DNA from 4 places in the Isoptericola sp. NPDC056578 genome. Region 3 is predicted to be linked to each of the others. Evidence: riboswitches for the same ligand, from Rfam matches in the RefSeq annotation. Region 3 holds a riboswitch; each other region holds the start of a gene.
What was found. A riboswitch is a leader RNA that binds a small molecule or an ion and turns the genes downstream of it on or off. The one in region 3 is predicted to bind S-adenosylmethionine.

Region 1: linked by a shared signal. The riboswitch ahead of ACFQ80_RS01355 (NADPH-dependent FMN reductase) and the one ahead of ACFQ80_RS03900 (methylenetetrahydrofolate reductase) in region 3 are both predicted to bind S-adenosylmethionine.
Region 2: linked by a shared signal. The riboswitch ahead of ACFQ80_RS01445 (ABC transporter substrate-binding protein) and the one ahead of ACFQ80_RS03900 (methylenetetrahydrofolate reductase) in region 3 are both predicted to bind S-adenosylmethionine.
Region 4: linked by a shared signal. The riboswitch ahead of ACFQ80_RS01415 (O-acetylhomoserine aminocarboxypropyltransferase/cysteine synthase family protein) and the one ahead of ACFQ80_RS03900 (methylenetetrahydrofolate reductase) in region 3 are both predicted to bind S-adenosylmethionine.

The regions. Positions count from the first base shown of each region.
Region 1 is NZ_JBHTVC010000002.1:84,180-88,455, forward strand. Features, by position in the region: gene ACFQ80_RS01340 (DoxX family membrane protein) at 1-390, shown strand, start outside; gene ACFQ80_RS01345 (winged helix-turn-helix transcriptional regulator) at 443-913, opposite strand; gene ACFQ80_RS01350 (NADPH-dependent FMN reductase) at 1,069-1,650, shown strand; SAM riboswitch class IV at 1,767-1,898, shown strand; gene ACFQ80_RS01355 (NADPH-dependent FMN reductase) at 1,921-2,538, shown strand; gene ACFQ80_RS01360 (flavin reductase family protein) at 2,535-3,101, shown strand; gene ACFQ80_RS01365 (LLM class flavin-dependent oxidoreductase) at 3,120-4,276, shown strand, end outside.
Region 2 is NZ_JBHTVC010000002.1:103,832-108,107, reverse strand. Features, by position in the region: gene ACFQ80_RS01460 (LLM class flavin-dependent oxidoreductase) at 1-308, shown strand, start outside; gene ACFQ80_RS01455 (thioredoxin family protein) at 417-863, shown strand; gene ACFQ80_RS01450 (DUF4395 domain-containing protein) at 930-1,391, shown strand; SAM riboswitch class IV at 1,573-1,686, shown strand; gene ACFQ80_RS01445 (ABC transporter substrate-binding protein) at 1,759-3,396, shown strand; gene ACFQ80_RS01440 (ABC transporter permease) at 3,401-4,276, shown strand, end outside.
Region 3 is NZ_JBHTVC010000005.1:139,215-143,490, reverse strand. Features, by position in the region: gene metE (5-methyltetrahydropteroyltriglutamate--homocysteine S-methyltransferase) at 1-1,109, opposite strand, end outside; gene ACFQ80_RS03900 (methylenetetrahydrofolate reductase) at 1,135-2,181, opposite strand; SAM riboswitch class I at 2,187-2,293, opposite strand; gene ACFQ80_RS03895 (NADP-dependent oxidoreductase) at 2,387-3,286, opposite strand; gene ACFQ80_RS03890 (YbdD/YjiX family protein) at 3,327-3,575, opposite strand; gene ACFQ80_RS03885 (carbon starvation CstA family protein) at 3,559-4,276, opposite strand, start outside.
Region 4 is NZ_JBHTVC010000002.1:97,474-101,749, forward strand. Features, by position in the region: gene ACFQ80_RS01410 (LLM class flavin-dependent oxidoreductase) at 1-101, opposite strand, end outside; gene ACFQ80_RS01415 (O-acetylhomoserine aminocarboxypropyltransferase/cysteine synthase family protein) at 98-1,426, opposite strand; SAM riboswitch class IV at 1,441-1,554, opposite strand; gene ACFQ80_RS01420 (GNAT family N-acetyltransferase) at 1,641-2,108, opposite strand; gene ACFQ80_RS01425 (M20/M25/M40 family metallo-hydrolase) at 2,216-3,616, opposite strand; gene ACFQ80_RS01430 (dipeptide ABC transporter ATP-binding protein) at 3,613-4,276, opposite strand, start outside.

The sequences.
Region 1 (4,276 bases), on a different contig from region 3:
CTGCGCGTCGCGCTCGGGCTCGTGTTCCTCGGCTTCGGCGTCCTGAAGTTCTTCCCCGGCGCCAGCCCCGCCGAGCAGATCGCGGGCCGCACCGTCGAGACGCTCACCCTCGGGCTCGTCCCCGCCGCGACCGCCGTCGTCCTGGTCGCGGTCATGGAGACCTTCATCGGCCTCACCCTGGTCAGCGGGCGACTGCTGCGCGTGGGCCTGGTCGTCCTCGCCGTCGCCATGGTCGGGATCCTGTCGCCCGTCGCACTGTTCGGCGACGAGCTGTTCGGGCACGGCATGACCCTGCTCGGGCAGTACGTGCTCAAGGACGTCGTCCTCGTGGCCGGTGCGGCCGTCGTCGCCTCGTGCGCACTCGGGGCCCGTCTGCGGCTCGAGGCGTGAGCGGACCGCCGCACCCGCCCCGCGTCATCGTCGGAGGGCCGCCGACCACCGGTCAGCGGCCCTCCGGCACGCCGTCCTGCGCCGCCCGGCCGTCCCCGCGCCGCCGGTCGTCCGCGCGGCGGTGCGCGTCGATCGTCGGCCCGTGCCGCTCGCCCCACCCCGCCAACGCCGCCAGCGGCACCAGGAGCGACGCACCCAGCCCCGTCATCGCGTACTCGACGCGCGGGGGCACCTCCGGGTAGACGGTCCGCGCGACCAGCCCGTCCCGCTCGAGGCGCCGGAGCGCCACCGCGAGCAGCCGGTGGGAGATGCCCTCGACCCTGCCGAGCAGCGTCGTGAACCGCACGGGCCCGTCGCCGAGCTCGGCCAGCACCGTCAGCGACCACTTGTCACCCACGCGGTGGAAGAGCTCCCGGACCCTGCGCCGGTCGTCCTCGCCCGCGCACGCCGAGCCCGCCGCACCGTCCCAGGTCCCCGCGCCGTCCCAGATCTCCGCGCCGTCCCCGATCTCCGTGCTCGCCATGCTCGCTCCGTCCCGATCCGCACCCCGGGGTGCGTGACGCACTTCATGGTGCGGGTGGCCGACCGGGCATAGGGCACCGGTCACCGGAGGTTCCCGCCATCGACCACAACACGTCGGGGCGACCGAGATCGTCCCGACCCGACGGAAGGCGCACCATGACGACGATCGCGATCATCACCGGCAGCACCCGACCCGGCCGCTACAGCGAGCGCGTCGCGCGCTGGGTGCTCGACGTCGCGGGACGGCGCGACGACGCCCGCTTCGAGCTGGTCGACCTCGCCGAGCAGGACCTGCCCCACCTCGACGAGCCGGTCCCCGCCTCGGGCGGGCAGTACGCCGGCGAGCACACCCGGCGGTGGGCGGCGACCGTCGCCCCGTTCGACGGCTTCGTGTTCGTGACCCCCGAGTACAACCACTCGGTGCCCGGGGTCCTCAAGAACGCCCTCGACTACCTGTACGCCGAGTGGAACGACAAGGCGGCGGGGTTCGTCGGCTACGGCGTCCTCGGCGGCGCGCGGGCCGTGGAGCACCTGCGCCTGGTCGCGGCCGAGCTGCAGCTCGCGACGGTCCGCACGCAGGTGGCGCTGTCGTTCCACCACGACTTCCGCGAGTACCGCGAGCTCGACCCGGAGCCCCGGCAGCGCGCCGCGCTCGACGAGCTCCTGGACCAGGTGGTGGCCTGGTCGGACGCCCTCGCGCCGCTCCGCGCGGCGCGGGCGGCGGCCGCCGCGGCCTGACCGACCCGTCGGGGAGGACGCGGCGCGGTCGACCGTGGACCGCGCCGCGTCCGGATCGTGAGAATTCTCGGGAGCAGCCTGGCGTTCTGCGAAACGGCTGCTATACCTCCGCCCCAGGTCAAGAGCCCCAGCGCGAAGCCCCGGCTGGCTGGGCAGCAACCCCACGTCACGGCGGGGTGCTCCGGAGGATGACCAGGCCGCCGGCCGGCCCGTCCGCGGGCCGAGACGCCGCGCGGCAAGCGTGATCGACGGACTTGCGAGGTACACCCGATGACCGAACCCACCCGCCCCTCCGCCGCCTCCGTGGTGGTGGTCTCCGGCAACCCGCGCGAAGGCTCGCGCACCCTGGCCGCGGCCGAGGCCGCCGGGCGCCGCGTCGCCGAGCTGCTCGGCACCACGGACGTGGCGACGATCGAGCTCGCGGCGTTCGCGGGCGAGATCCTCACGGCCGCGCACCCGGCCGCCGACGAGGCGAAGGACCGCCTGGCGCGCGCCACGGTCGCCGTCGTCGCGACCCCCGTCTACAAGGCCTCCTACACGGGTCTGCTCAAGGCGTTCCTCGACCTCTACGGGCCGGACGGCCTGGCGGGCGTCGTGGTCGTGCCGCTCGTCGTGTCCGGCAACCCGGCGCACGCGCTCGCCGGCGAGGCGCACCTGCGGCCCGTCCTCGTGGAGCTGGGTGCCGTCGTGCCCACCCGCACCCTGACCCTCACCGAGGCGCAGCTGCCCGACCTCGGCCAGGCGCTCGACCCCTGGTTCGCCCGCTGGGCGACGCCGCTGCGGCGCGCCGCCGGCGTACCCGCCGCGCCGGCCGCCACCGCCACGGCCGCCACGACCACCACCACGACGGACGCCACCGCCGCCGAGCTGACGGGAGCCGCCCTGTGACCACGGAGCACACCCACGCGCACACCGACCTGTCCGCCCTGTCCGAGATCGAGGAGCTCCTGGCCCAGCAGGACGAGCCCCAGCTGTCCCCCGACGAGTTCAAGACGGTCTTCCGCCAGCACCCGGCAGGCGTCGCCGTCGTCGCGCTCGCGCACGAGGGCCGCCCCGTCGGGTTCACCGCCACGTCCGTGATCTCCGTGTCCGCCGCGCCGCCGCTGCTGGCGTTCTCGCTGGCGTCCACCTCCTCGTCGTGGCCCGCCGTCTCGGAGGCCAGCACGCTCGCGATCAGCTTCCTCGCCGACCACCAGGACCACCTCTCCGCCCGGTTCGCGACGAGCGGCATCGACCGCTTCGCGGACGGCGGCTGGACGGCCCTGCCCTCGGGCGAGCCCGTGATCGACGGGGCGGTCTCGTGGGTGCGGGCCCGGGTGGTGCAGCGGACGCCGGTCGGCGACAGCTACCTGGTGTCCCTGCGCGCGCTGCAGTCCGGGTCGGACGACGCCTCGCCGCTCGTCTACCTCGACCGGACCTACCACCGGCTCGGCGACGAGTCCCAGATCTGAGAGGCGGCCCCCCGCACCATGACCACCCTGACCTCTCCCTTCCTCGTGGGGCTCGACGTCGACGGCGCGGGCGCGCACCCCGCGGCCGTCACGAGCACGGGGATCGCCGTGACCGAGCTCGTCTCCGCCGCACGGCTCGCCCGCACGGTGCGGCGCGCCGAGCACGCCGGCGTCACCTTCGCCACGTTCGCCGACGCCCTGCTGCCCGCGGTCGCGGGGTCGCCCGCCTCCGCGCGGCTCGACGCCGTCACCCGCGCGGCGTTCGTGTCCCGCACCACCACCGCGATCGGCCTGGTGCCCCAGGTGCCGACCACCTACCCGGAGCCGTTCCACGTGGCGGCCCAGCTCGCGTCCCTCGACATCGCGGCCTCCGGCCGGGGCGGCTGGCTCGCCGGCACGACCCGCACCCCGGAGACGGCGGCCGCCTACGGCCGCGACGACGTCGCCGACCTCGCCCGCGAGGCCCGCGACGTCGTGCAGGTCGTGCGCGACCTGTGGGACTCGTGGGAGGACGACGCCGTGATCCGCGACGTCGCCACCGGCCGCTACGTGGACCGCGACCGGCTGCACCACGTCGACTTCGTCGGCGAGAGCTTCGCCGTCAAGGGCCCGCTCATCACGCCGCGCCCGCCCCAGGGTCAGCTCGTGGTGCTCGCGGCGGCCGCCGACGTCGCGCCCTCGGTGCGCGCCGAGCCCCTGGTCGACGTCGCGCTCGTCGGCGGCACCGACGTCGCCACCGCCCGCGCGGCGGCACGCGCAGCGACGGCCGCGGGGACCGGCGGGCCCGACGGCGCCGCCCGGGCGGTGCTCGACCTGGAGGTGGTGCTCGACGCCGGCGACCGCACCGCGACCGCCCGGCTCGCCGAGCTCGACGCCGCCACGCCCTCGGAGGCGCGCACCGGCTGGGGCACGGGCGCGCTGCGGTACACCGGCGACGCCCCGGGCCTCGCCGGCCTCCTCGCCGAGCTCGCCGCGTCGGGCGACGTCGCCGGCGTGCGGCTGCTGCCCGCCGTCCTCGACGCCGACCTGCCGGTGCTCTCGGGCGACGTGCTGCCCGCGCTGCGCGCCGCCCGGCTCACCGCGGCGCCCCGCGCGGGCACCACCCTGCGGGAGACGCTCGGGCTGCCGCGCCCCGCGAACCGCCACGAGACCCGACCCGACGCCGGCACCCGGGC
Region 2 (4,276 bases), on a different contig from region 3:
TCGCCTTCGAGACGATCGAGGACGCGGTGGAGCGCGGGCCCGCGCTGGTCGGCTCGCCGGAGCGGGTGGCGGAGAAGATCCTCGACTACCACGGGACCTTCGGGCACGTGCTGCAGTCGGTGTCGGTGAACCACCTGCTCGAGCCGTCCCACCAGGAGGACGTGCTGCGCCGGTTCGCCGCCGAGGTGGCGCCGCTGGTGCGCGCCGAGGTGTCGACGACGCTCTGGGGTCCCCACGACGCGCGCCGGGCCGCCGGGTTCACCGCGGCGGGGCACCCCGGCGACCGCGTGGCGGCGGTGCCTGCCTAGCTCCGCGATCCGGTCGACGAGGTGTCCGCCATGCGGGTACCCCGTCGACCGGATGGTGGGCGACGAGGAGAATGGCCGCGGACGTCGACCGTGGCGAGGGAGGGAACCATGACCGTGCAGCCGACCCAGCTCGTGGTGCTGGGGGTGCTCGTCCTCGGGACCGTCGTCCTGGGTGCGCTCTGGAAGGCGCGCCAGGGCCGCGTCCGCACGACCCCCGCCCGACGGGACCCCGGCGTGGACTGGGCGGCCCGCGGCGTCCGGCTGGGGGAGCGGGCCACGTTCGTCCAGCTGTCCGCCGAGGTGTGCGCCCCGTGCCGCGCCACCGCCCGCGTGCTGCGCGGCCTCGCCGAGCGCGAGGCCGGCGTCGAGCACCACGAGCTCGACGTCGACGACCACCTCGACCTCGTGCGGGAGCTCGGCGTCCTCAGCACCCCGACGGTGCTGGTGCTCGACGCCACCGGGGCGCAGGCCGCCCGCAGCAGCGGCGGCATGTCGCCCGCCCAGGCGCGCCAGGCGCTGGCCGCCGCCCTCCCGGCACCCGCCGGCGTCGCCTGACCCGAACCGCCCGACCCGCCTGACCCGAACCGAACCGCCTGACCCGACCCGCCGCAGGAGGCGACGATGACCCGCGAGACCACCACCACGCAGGCGCCGGCCGGCATCGACCCGCGGGGGCCGCGCGTGGGCGCCGGGATCACGGCGCTGCTGCTCGCCGTGGTCGTGCTCCTCGGGGCGAGCACCGCCGGCCTCGTGCTGCTCGCCGTCGTGGCGGCCGGGTTCCTCCTGGGCGCCGTGCGCGGCGCGCAGGGCACGGTGCAGGGCTGGCTCTTCAAGACGCTCGTCCGCCCCCGGCTCGCGCCGCCCGCCGAGCTCGAGGACCCGCGGCCGCCGCGGTTCGCCCAGCTCGTCGGCCTGGTCGTCACCGGCGTCGGCGTGGTCCTCGGGCTGGCGGGCGTGCTCGCCGCCGTGCCCTGGGCCGCCGGCCTCGCCTTCGTGGCCGCCGGGCTGAACGCCGTCGTCGGGCTGTGCCTCGGGTGCGAGCTGTACCTGCTGGGCAAGAGGCTGAGCCCCGCGGCGCGCTGAGCGCGGCGGAGACCGCCACCGGCTCCCTCGCCGCCACCGTGTCACCGGCCCCGCCCGTCACCCCGACGGGCGGGGCCGTCGTGCGTCCGGACGCGGCCCGAGGCGCCCGCACCGGTCCGTGATGTGAGACGACCCGCCCGACCCTTGACTCCCGCGGCCGGGAGGGCTTCCCTGCCGCCCAGGTGACGAGCGCCAGCACCCAGGCCCGGCTCGCTGGCCAGCAACCCTTCGACGTGACGGGGTGCTCCGGGAACGACCTGACCCTGCCGCGCCCGCGGCGGGGTAAGCACGGCTCCGGTCGTCCACCGGGTCCCGGCAGCGTGCCGGGGCCGGGACGACCCGCCACGACCACGAGGAACGCCACGCGATGACCACCACCCCTCGCACCCACCGCCGCCGGACCCTCGGGCTGGCCGCGGCCGCCTCGGCCGCCGGCCTCCTGCTGGGCGCCTGCTCGAGCGGCGCCGACGCGACCGGTACCGGCGCGTCGGCCGACGCCGAGCCCGTCGCCGGCGGCGACCTGACGTTCGCCATCACGGTGGACTCGCACTGCATCGACCCGCAGCAGGTCGGCAACAACGACGCGATCGCGGCCGCCCGGCAGACCGTCGCCTCCCTGACCGCCCAGGACCCGGAGTCGGGCGAGATCCTGCCCTGGCTCGCCGAGAGCTGGGAGGTGAACGACGACGCCTCCAGCTACACGTTCCACCTGCGCGACGACGCCACCTTCGCCGACGGCACCCCGATCGACGCCGAGGCCGTCAAGACCAACTTCGACGCCATCGTCGACCTCGGCGCCGTGGCGTCGCTCGGGTCGCAGTACCTGGTCGGCTACGCGGGCACCACCGTGGTGGACGAGAACACCGTGACCGTCGACTTCGACGAGCCCAGCGCGCAGTTCCTCCAGGCCACGTCGACGTTCTCCCTCGGCCTGCTGTCGCCCGGCTCGGCGAAGCTGTCGGCCGAGGACCGCTGCGCCGGCAAGTACGTGGGCTCCGGGCCGTTCGCCGTGCAGACCTACACCCAGGACCAGGAGATCGTCCTGGAGAAGGTCAAGGACTACGCCTGGGGCTCGGAGGCGAACGCGCACACCGGCGAGGCCTACCTCGACACCGTGACCTTCAAGGTCATCCCCGAGGCCGGCGTGCGCACCGGCTCCCTGCAGTCCGGCCAGATCGACGCCACCGCCGCGCTGAACGCCGTCGACCTGCCGCAGTTCGACGGCAACGGGTTCTGGCTGCAGTACCGCGCCAACCCGGGCGTCGTGTTCAACCTCTTCCCGAACGAGTCCAGCCCGCTGGCCGCCGACGAGGCCGTGCGCACCGCGCTCGTCAAGGGGATCGACCGGCAGCAGATCGTGGACACCGTGCTGACGCCGCAGGACCAGCCGGCCACGGGTGTGCTCTCCCACTCGACGCCGCTGTTCGAGGGCGCCGACGACCTGCTCGCCTACGACCCCGAGGGCGCGAAGAAGATCCTCGACGACGCCGGCTGGGTCGAGGGCGCCGACGGCATCCGGGAGAAGGACGGGCAGAAGCTCACCACGACCGTGACGTTCTGGCAGGTGCCCGAGCCGCTCGAGCTCGTGCAGCAGCAGCTGCGCCAGATCGGCGTCGACCTGCAGCTCAAGCACGTGACCGTCGCCGAGAAGGAGGCGGCCAACGAGGCCGGCGACTTCGACTTCGACTACTACAACCTCACCCGCTCCGACGCCGACGTGCTGCGCACGATCTTCTCGGCGAACGCGCGCAACATCAACCAGCGCGACGCGGAGGAGGTCGACCAGCTCCTGGACGACTCCGCCGCGGCCACCGACCCCGAGGAGCGGAAGAAGCTCGTGGCCGAGGCGTCCAGGCTCCTCATCGAGCGCGGGCACGCCATCCCCGTCTACGAGCTGTCCACCACGATCGCCGCGAGCGACCGCGTCCAGGGCCTGACGTTCGAGGCGTCCTCGCGCCTGGACTTCTACGACGCCTGGGTCACCGACGGCGCGGGTGAGGAGTGACCGGATGACCCGCTACGTGCTGCGGCGCGCCGGGCAGGGGGTGTTCGTCCTCTGGGCGGCCTTCACCGTCGCGTTCTTCGTCCTCTACCTGCTGCCCAGCGACCCGGCCGCCCTGGTCGCGTCCGGTGGCGGCGAGGTGAGCCAGGTCGACCCGGCCCAGCTGGCCGCGCTGCGGGCCGAGTACGGGCTCGACCGCCCGGTCCTCGTGCAGTACGGCGCCGCCCTGCTCGCCGCGCTGACCGGCGACTTCGGCACCTCCTACGTGAGCGGCGCCCCCGCGACCACGCTCGTCGCACAGGCCCTGCCCGAGACGCTCAAGCTCACCGGCACGGCGCTGGTGGTCGCCGTCGTCGGGGGCACCGCGGTCGCCGTGGCCAGCGTCTTCCCGCGGGCCCGGTTCCTGCGCCAGGCGCTGTCCGCGCTGCCGCCGCTCGGGGTCGCGCTGCCCACGTTCTTCGTGGGCCTGGTGCTGCTGCAGTGGTTCTCGTTCCGGGTGCCGGTGTTCCCGGCGATCGGCAACGACGGCGCGATCAGCCTCGTGCTGCCCACGATCACGCTCGCCGTCCCGGCCGGGGCCCAGCTCGCCCAGATCCTGTCCCGCTCCCTGCGGGGCACGCTCGGCGAGCCCTACGTCGAGACGGCGTGGGCCAAGGGCGCGAGCCGCACCCGGGTGCACCTCGCGCACGCCCTGCGCAACGCCGCCATCCCGGCGTTCACCGTGCTCGGCGTCATGGTGGGCGGCCTGCTCGGGGGCGCCGTGGTCACCGAGACGGTGTTCTCCCGCGTCGGGCTCGGCCGGCTCACCGTGCAGTCGGTCAACCAGCAGGACGTGCCCGTGGTCCTGGCGATCGTCGTGCTCTCGGCGCTCGTCTTCGTCGTC
Region 3 (4,276 bases):
TACACCTCGTCCTCGACGTCGTGCGGCACGTGCAGCAGCGACGTCGACGTCCCGACGGCGAGGGCCCCGGCGCCGAGGCCGCGGAGCGCCTCGACGGTGCCGAGCTTGGCGGCCAGGTCGGCCCGCCACACGTTGTGGCCGTCGATCACCCCGGCGACGAGCGTCTTGCCCTCGAGGCCCGGCACCGGCCGGGCGGGCACGGCGCCCTTGACCAGGTCGATCGCGATCGCGTCGACGTCGGTCGCGGCGAGGAGCGCGAGGGCGTCCTCGTGCAGGCCGCCGAACGGCGCCGTCACCAGGATCGCGGGCCGCTCGCCGTCGGCGTCGTCGGTGGCCGTCGCGAGGTCGGTCGCCAGCGCGCGGTAGGCGGACGCGATCGCCGCGTGCAGGCGCTCGGCGGGCACGTCGAGCGAGTCGGTGACGAGCGCGGGCTCGTCGAGCTGCACCCACGGCACCCCGACCGCGGCCAGCGCGCGCAGCAGGTCGGCGTACGCGGCGACGACGTCGTCGAGCCGGTCGAGCGGGTGGAACCCGTCGCCCGCCTCGTCGGCCGCCTTGGACAGGGCGAGGAACGTCACCGGGCCCACGAGCACGGGACGCGTCGTGACGCCGGCCTCCTTGGCCTCGGCGTACTCGCGCACGATGCGGTGGTCCGCGAACGAGACCGGCGTCGTCTCGCTGATCTCGGGGACCAGGTAGTGGTAGTTGGTGTCGAACCACTTGGTCATCTCGAGCGGGGCGTCCTCGCCGCGGCCGCGGGCCACGGTGAAGTAGCCGTCGAGCTCGAGCGAGCCGTCCTCGTCGTCGAGCAGGTCACGGAACCGCTCGGGGACGGCGCCGAGCAGCGCGACGACGTCGAGCACCTGGTCGTAGTAGGAGAACGACCCCGGCACGGAGCCGTCGTCGGGGTTCAGCCCGAGCTCGACGAGGCAGCGGGCGGTCTCACGGCGCAGCGCGCCGGCCGTGACCTCCAGGTCGACGGCGTCGGTGCGCCCGGCCCAGAACGACTCGACGGCCTTCTTGAGCTCGCGGCGACGCCCGATGCGGGGGTAGCCGAGGATCGTGCCGCCGGGAAATGCCGCGGCGGGGGTGGTGCTGGTGGTGGACATGAGCACTCCAGAGTTCGGGCTCCGCTCAGACGGCGGGAGCCTGGGTCGGGATGCTCGGTACCCACGGCCTTCTGGCCAGGTCCGCGCCGTCCGACGTGACGTCGGCCGGCGCCGGTCCGCCGAGGTGGACACCCTCGAGCAGGTCCAGAGCGGGACGGTACTTGTTGAACGTGTACACGTGGATGCCGGGGGCGCCCGCGTCGAGCACGCGCTGGGCGAGCTCGACGGCGCGCGCGGTCCCGTAGGCGTGCTGCGCCTCCGGGTCCCCCGCGGCGTCGAGCGCGTCCAGCAGGTGCCGGGGCGCGCGGACGCCGGTGAGCTCCTCGACGCGACGGAGCCGGCGCGGCTCGGTCGTGGGCAGCTGCCCCGCGAGGATCGGGATCGTCACCCCGGCCGCGCGGGCCTCGGCGACGAAGTCGGTGTAGGAGTCGGCCTCGTAGAACAGCTGCGTGATGGCGAAGCTCGCCCCCGCGTCCTGCTTCTCCTTGAGGCGCCGGACCTCCTGGGCCCGGGTGGTGCCGGCCTGCACGTTGCCGTCGACGAACGTCGCGACGGCGATCGTCATCGGGCGGGCGGCGCCGCGCAGGGCGGCCCCGGGGTCGGTCGCGCAGCGCCGCGCCTCGACCTCGCGCAGCAGGTGCACGAGCTCGATCGAGGACGCGACGCCGTCGGCGGGCGGCTCCCAGTCCGGCTGGTCCTTCGGCGGGTCGCCGCGCAGGGCGAGGAACGCGCGGGTGCCGGCGTCGAGGAAGTCGTCGATGACGGCGGACACGTCCTCGCGGTGCGCGCCCACGCAGGTCAGGTGCGCCACCGGCAGGACGGGCGTGCCTTCGAGCAGGGTCGCGACGACCTGGCGGGCGGTCGCCCGGTCACCGCCGCCCGCGCCGTACGTCACGGACATGAAGTCCGGTCGTGCGGCGACGAGCCGGCGCGCCGTCTCCCAGAACTTGGGCGCGGCGTCCGGCCGGCGCGGCGGCATGAGCTCGAACGAGACCGTCGGGCGTGCCGGCAGCGCCGGGTGAACTGCCGGCTGAGCTGCCGGGGTGGGCGAAAAGGATGCCTCTGCGACCATGCGTCACTCCATCGATCCTGGCGTGAGCACCTTCGTCCTCGGGAGGCTTCCGTCGGAGAACGGGTTGCTGCGGCGTCGTCGAGCCAGGACTCTCGGCCGCTCTGGATGGCTTGTCACGCGATCGTACGCAGCATCCGCGATACGGGCGAGGATGAGACCGCCTGCTGAGACGATCGCGGATGCCGGGCGGGCGGGAACGCCCTGCTCAGGGCACCAGCACGACCTTGCCGCCGGCTTGGCCGCTCTCGACCAGGGCGTGCGCACGGGGCGCGTCGGCCAGCGGGAGCACCGCGCCGACGGTGGTCACGAGGTCGCCGCGGGCGAGGGCGTCGACGGCCTCGGCGAGCTCGCCGGCGTCGCGCTCGGACCGCCAGCTGGCCTCGACGCCGAGGTCTGCCGCGGCGTCGTCGGCGATGGTGACGATGCGCTCGGTGCCGCCGCGCAGGGTGATCGAGTCGGGCAGCACGCCCGCGCCGGTGGTGTCGAGGACGGCGTCCACGCCGTCGGGGGCGAGGGCGCGGACCCGCTCCACGAGCCCTGCGCCGTAGGTGGTGGGTGTCGCGCCGAGGGCGGCGACGCGCTCCTGGTTCCGCGGCGACGCCGTACCGATCACGCGGGCGCCGCGGCGCACGGCGAGCTGGACGGCCAGCTCGCCCACCGACCCCGAGGCGCCGTGCACGAGCAGCGTCTCGCCGGGCCGGACGTCGAGGAGGCGCAGCACGCGGGTCGCGGTCTCGGCGGCGACGGGGAGCGTGACGGCGTCGGTCGCGGCGAGCCCGGCGGGCACGCGGGCGAAGACCGACGTCCGGGCGAGCTCGGCGTACCCGCCGCCGACGGCGAAGCCCACGACGCGGTCGCCGGGCGCGACGCCGGCCACGCCGTCCCCGACCTGGTCGACGACCCCCGCCACCTCCAGGCCCGGCACGACGGGCGACGTCGGCGGCGGGCCGCCGGTCGTGCCGGCGCGGGACTTCACGTCCCAGCCGTTGACGGCCGCGGCCTCGACGCGCACGCGCACCTGGCCGGGCCCGGCCTGAGGGTCGGGGGCGTCGGCGAGATGCAGCACCTCGGGGCCGCCGTGGGACTCGAACACGATCGCGCGCACGCGCCCATCCTGGCCCGGCCGGCGCCGTCGCGCGCGCCGCTCAGCAGCAGCGCGAGCCGGGGTTGCGGTCCTGCTCCGCGTAGTGCTCCCGCCAGAACTCGCGCTCGCCCATCGGCGCGCGGCCGGGGTGGGCCGACCGCTCGTGCGCGACGTACGTCGCGTAGGCGTCGTCGCCCATCACCTGGCGCACGTACCAGCGCAGGCTCGCCCACCCCGCCGACGTCGCCCGGGCCAGCGCCCGGGCGACGTCGTGCACCCTGCCGGTGCGGGGCTCAGTGGTGCCCGGCACCGCTGGACTCCCGCAGGCCGGCGTCGGCCCACTCCTTCTCGATCCGCTTCTCGGTCGACGAGGCGAACAGGCCGGCCGGGGCGAACCGGCGCGACGCGACGGGCGCGTCCTCGTGGTTCTCGCCGCCGCCGGTGCGGAACGCCTTGATCGTCACGACCAGCGACGCGAGGATCACGACGATCGACAGCACCACGAACACGATCGACAGGGTGCCCTGCACGAAGGTGTTGCGGACCACGGCCTCCATGGCCGCGACGTCGGGCGCGGTGCCGAACGACGTCTCGCCGGCGGCGAGCGCGTCCTTGAACGCCCGGTGCTGCGCCCAGTACCCCACCGCGGGCACGTCCGAGAAGATCTTCTCGAACGACGCCCAGATGGTGATCAGCGCGGTGAAGGCCAGCGGCAGGGCCACGATCCACAGCCACCGCCAGTACGCGCGGCCCCGCTTCGCGACGATGGCGAGCACGACGGCGAGCGCGATCGCGGCCAGCAGCTGGTTCGCGATGCCGAACAGCGGGAAGAACGTGTTGATGCCGCCGAGCGGGTCGGTGACGCCCAGATACAGGATCGTGCCCCAGCCCGCGACCATGATCGCGGTGCAGACCCACACCCCGGGTCGCCAGCTCATGTCCTTGAACCGCGGTGCCACGTTGCCGATGGTGTCCTGCAGCATGAAGCGGGCCACGCGGGTACCGGCGTCG
Region 4 (4,276 bases), on a different contig from region 3:
GGCCGGGTCCAGTCGTAGCCCCACCCGAGGGAGTCGTGGCCCCAGCCGTGCGGGCCGAAGCCGCGCGCGAGGAACCAGCCGAGGTGCTGCAGCCGGGTCATGCCGCCACCGCCTTGAGGCCGCGCTCGAGGTCGTCCAGGAGGTCGGGCAGGTCCTCGATGCCGACGGACAGGCGCAGCGTGCCCGGGTGGACGCCCTGCGCGGCCTGCTCGGCCGGGGTGCGCAGCACGTGGCTGGTGCTCGCCGGGTGCAGCACGAGGGAGCGCACGTCGCCCACGTGCGTCATGTGCGTGACGACCCCCAGGCCCTCGACGAACCGGCGCGCCGCCGACGCGCCGCCGTGGAGCGTCACCTGCAGGACGGCGCCCTGCCCGTCGGGCAGGTAGCGGCGCGCGAGCCCGTCCGACGGGCTCGCGCCGAGGCCCGGGTAGTCCACGTGGTCGACCTCCGGCCGCCCGTCGAGGAACCGCGCGACGGCCAGCGCGTTCGTGCTCTGCCGTGCCACGCGCAACGAGAGCGTCTCGACGCCCTGCCCCACGAGGAACGCGTTGATCGGCGACGGGGTCGGCCCGAACCGCGGCGCGACGCTCTCGCGGAGGTAGGCGATCCGGGCCCGGCCGCCGTGCCGCTCGACGAGGCTCGCCGCGCCCAGCCGCGACGGGGCGACCAGGTGCGGGTACAGCCGGCCCGACGCCTCGGCGTCGAACGTCCCGGCGTCGACCACCACCCCGCCCAGCACCGACCCGTGCCCGGCGAGGAACTTGCTCGCGGAGTGCACCACGACGTCGGCGCCGTGCTCGATCGGGCGCAGCAGGTACGGGGTGGCCAGCGTGTTGTCGACGACGAACGCGAGACCGCGGGCGTGCGCGACCCGCGCGATCGCGGCGAGGTCGTGCACGTCGCCGCGCGCGTTGGGGATCGACTCCAGGAACACGACCCGGGTGTCCGGGGTGATCGCCCGCTCCCACGCGCCGACGTCCGCCGGGTCCGCGACGAAGTCGGTCTCGATCCCGAGGCGGGGCAGGTTCTCCAGGAACAGCCCCCGCGTGCCCTCGTAGAGGCTGGGCGAGGCGAGCACGCGCTGGCCCGCGCCGACGAGGCCGAGGAGCGTCGTCGTGATCGCCGCCTGGCCCGAGGCGAGGAACAGCGCCTCGGCACCGCCCTCCAGGCGGGCGATCCGGCGCTCGACGGACTCCGTGGTCGGGTTGCCGTGGCGCGTGTACGCGTATCCCTCGCCGGCGCCGAAGTGCGCCTCGGCGTCCTCGTAGCCGGCGAACCGGAACCCCGCCGTGAGATGGATCGGGGTCGCTCGAGGGCTCGCGCTCCCGGGGCCGTCGCCCTCGGAACCCCCGGCGTGGACCTGTGTCGTCGTGAACCCGTGGGGCCGGGTCGGGTCGGTGGGGTGCGTCTCGGTCAGGGTCGTCAACGTCGTCTCCAGGAGAACCGTGCTTACCCCCGCGCGGTCGCGCAGCGGTCAGGTCGCTCCCGGGGCACCCCGTCACGTCGAAGGGTTGCCGGCCAGCCAGCCGGGCCTTGGCACTGGCGCTCGTCACCTGGGGCGCAGGGAAGCCGACGAGGGCGCGGCCGTCAACCCCGGTCCGGCGCGGTCTCGTATGCCGGACCCGCACGTGCTGTCCCAGCTACCGCAGCGACCTGACGAAGCAGACGCTCGACTCGGGCGGGTAGGGCGGGTACGGCGGGATCCGCCGCCACCCCTCGCGCTCGTAGAGCGCGACCGCCTCCGGTTGCAGCACACCGGTCTGCAGCCGCAGCTCGCCGATCCCCCGCTCCCGCGCCGAGCCCTCCACCGCCGTCAACGCCGCGGCCGCCAGGCCGCGCCGCCGGTGGGCGGGGCGCACGAAGAGCCGCTTGACCTCGTACGTCACCGCGTCGGTCGCCGCGTCCGGCGTGCCGAGCCGGCGCAGCGACGCCGTCGCGACAGGCTCGTCGCCGACGAGGGCCAACCAGGTCACGAGGACCTCCTCGGCCGTCGGCACGACCTGGAGGCCGCCGGGCGCGCGCGCCGCGAACAGGCGGGCCCGCTCGGCGCGCAGGGCGGCGTAGCGGGGCGCGAGGTCCGCGTCCATGGCGTCCCGGAGGGCGGCCACGCGGGGGTCGTCCCATCCGGTGGCGACCCATCGCGCCGGTCCCGGCGGGCCGTCCCCGGGAGTCGCGGGGCCGGGGACCCTGGCGGTGGCCGTTCCCATGCCCGCCCTCAGCGCAGGAACGTCGTGACGACGTCGTGCAGCGCGGCGGTGGTGAGCTCGAGGGAGGCGACGTCGACCCGCTCGTCGTTGCCGTGGAACAGCCCGCGCCACGCGCCGGGGTCCCAGTCGGCGCTGAGCAGCCCGAAGCCGTAGGCCGGGACGCCGCGGCGCCGGTAGAACCGCCCGTCGGTGCCGCCCGTGCCGAGGGTCGGCACCACGGGGGCGCCCCCGGTGCGGGCCGACACCGTCCGCTCGATGACGCGGTACAGGTCGTTGTCCGTGGGCGACAGGGAGGGCTCGCCGAACCGGTCGCCCACGATCTCGACGTGCTCCGCCAGGTCCCCGAGGGTCTCGGTGAGCAGCGCCTCGACGTCGCCGGGCCGGGTGCCCGGCAGGACGCGGATGTCGAGCGTGATCTCGGCCAGGCCCGGGATGACGTTCGGCTTGGACCCGGCGCCGATGACGGTCGGGGCGAGCGTCGTGTGCGTCGTGGCGTGCGCGACCGCGCCGAGGGCGCCGAGCCGCGGGAGCGCGTCGTCGAGCCGCTCCGGGTCGAGCAGGGCGGCGCGCAGGTCGGGCTCCGGCGCCAGCGCGTCCACGTACCGGCGCCAGAGGTCGCCGACGACGACGGGGCCGCGGGCGGCGGCGATGCGCCGCACCACCTCCGCGGCGATGACGATGGCGTTCCTGCTGCCCCACGGCCCGGAGCCGTGCCCGGGCCGGCCGTGCACGCGCAGCAGCCGGCCGGCGCCGCCCTTCTCCCCCACGGCCAGCGTCCGCGCCCCGAGCGGCCCCACGGGCACGCCGCCGGACTCGGTGAGCACGTGGTCGGCCCGCACCAGGTCCCACCGATGGGTGGTGAGCCAGTCGACCCCCCACACGCTGCCGTGCTCCTCGTCCGCGACGGCGGCGAGCAGCAGGTCGCCGCGCGGCGGGCGGCCGGAGGTCGCGAGCGCCCGCGTCACGACGGCGTAGGCCGCCGTGAGCCCGAGCATGTCGATCGCGCCCCGGCCCCAGACCCAGCCGTCGACGAGCTCGGCCCCGAACGGGTCGCGGCTCCAGCCGTCCGGCTCGACGGGGACGACGTCGGTGTGCCCGACCAGGCCGAGGCTCGGCGCCGTCGGGTCGGTGCCGTGCACGCGCGTGACCAGCGACGTGCGCCCGGGCTGCGGCTCCACCCGCTCGAGCTCCAGCCCGGCGCCGTCGAGGAAGTCCGCGATGGTCTCCGCGTTGCGGACCTCCTGGCCCGAGCCCACCGTGCCGTCGTTGACGCACGCGTTGCGGATGAGCGCCCGCAGCAGCTCGACCGTCTGGCCCGCGAGCACCTCCTCGGTCGTGAGCCGCCGCCCGCCGCTCGTGGGCGCCGCCGTCGTCGTGGACGTCGTCGTGGAGGTCGTCGTGGTCGTCATACCGTCTCCAGCCTCTGCACGGCCCGGCGGCCGGGGATGGCCGCGACGAGCTCGCGCGTGTACTCCTCCTGCGGGTCCAGCAGGATCTGGTCCGCCGCACCCTGCTCCACGAGCCGGCCGCGGCTCATCACGCCGACCTGGTCGGCCACCTGCCGCACGACCGCGAGGTCGTGCGAGATGAACAGGTACGCGAGCCCGTGCTCGGCCTGGAGCCGCACCAGCAGCTCGAGGATCTGCGCCTGCACCGAGACGTCGAGCGCGGACACGGGCTCGTCCAGCACGACGAGCTCCGGCTGCAGGGCCAGCGCCCGCGCGATGGCGACGCGCTGGCGCTGCCCGCCGGACAGCTCCCGGGGGCCGCGCCGCAGCACGTCGGCCGGCAGCGCGACGTCCTCGATCAGGGCCCGCGCCCGGTCGGCGCGCTCCGCGCGATCGCCCACGCCGTAGGCGCGCAGCGGCTCGGCCACGATCTGCTCCACCGTGAACCGGGGGTCGAGCGACGCGTACGGGCTCTGGTACACCACCTGGAAGCCCCGTCGCAGCGCGCGCAGCTCCCGTCCGCGCGCGTCCGTGATGTCCTCGCCGCGGAACACGACGCTCCCGGCCGTGGGCTGCTCGAGACGCAGCGCCAGGCGCGCCGTCGTGCTCTTGCCCGAGCCG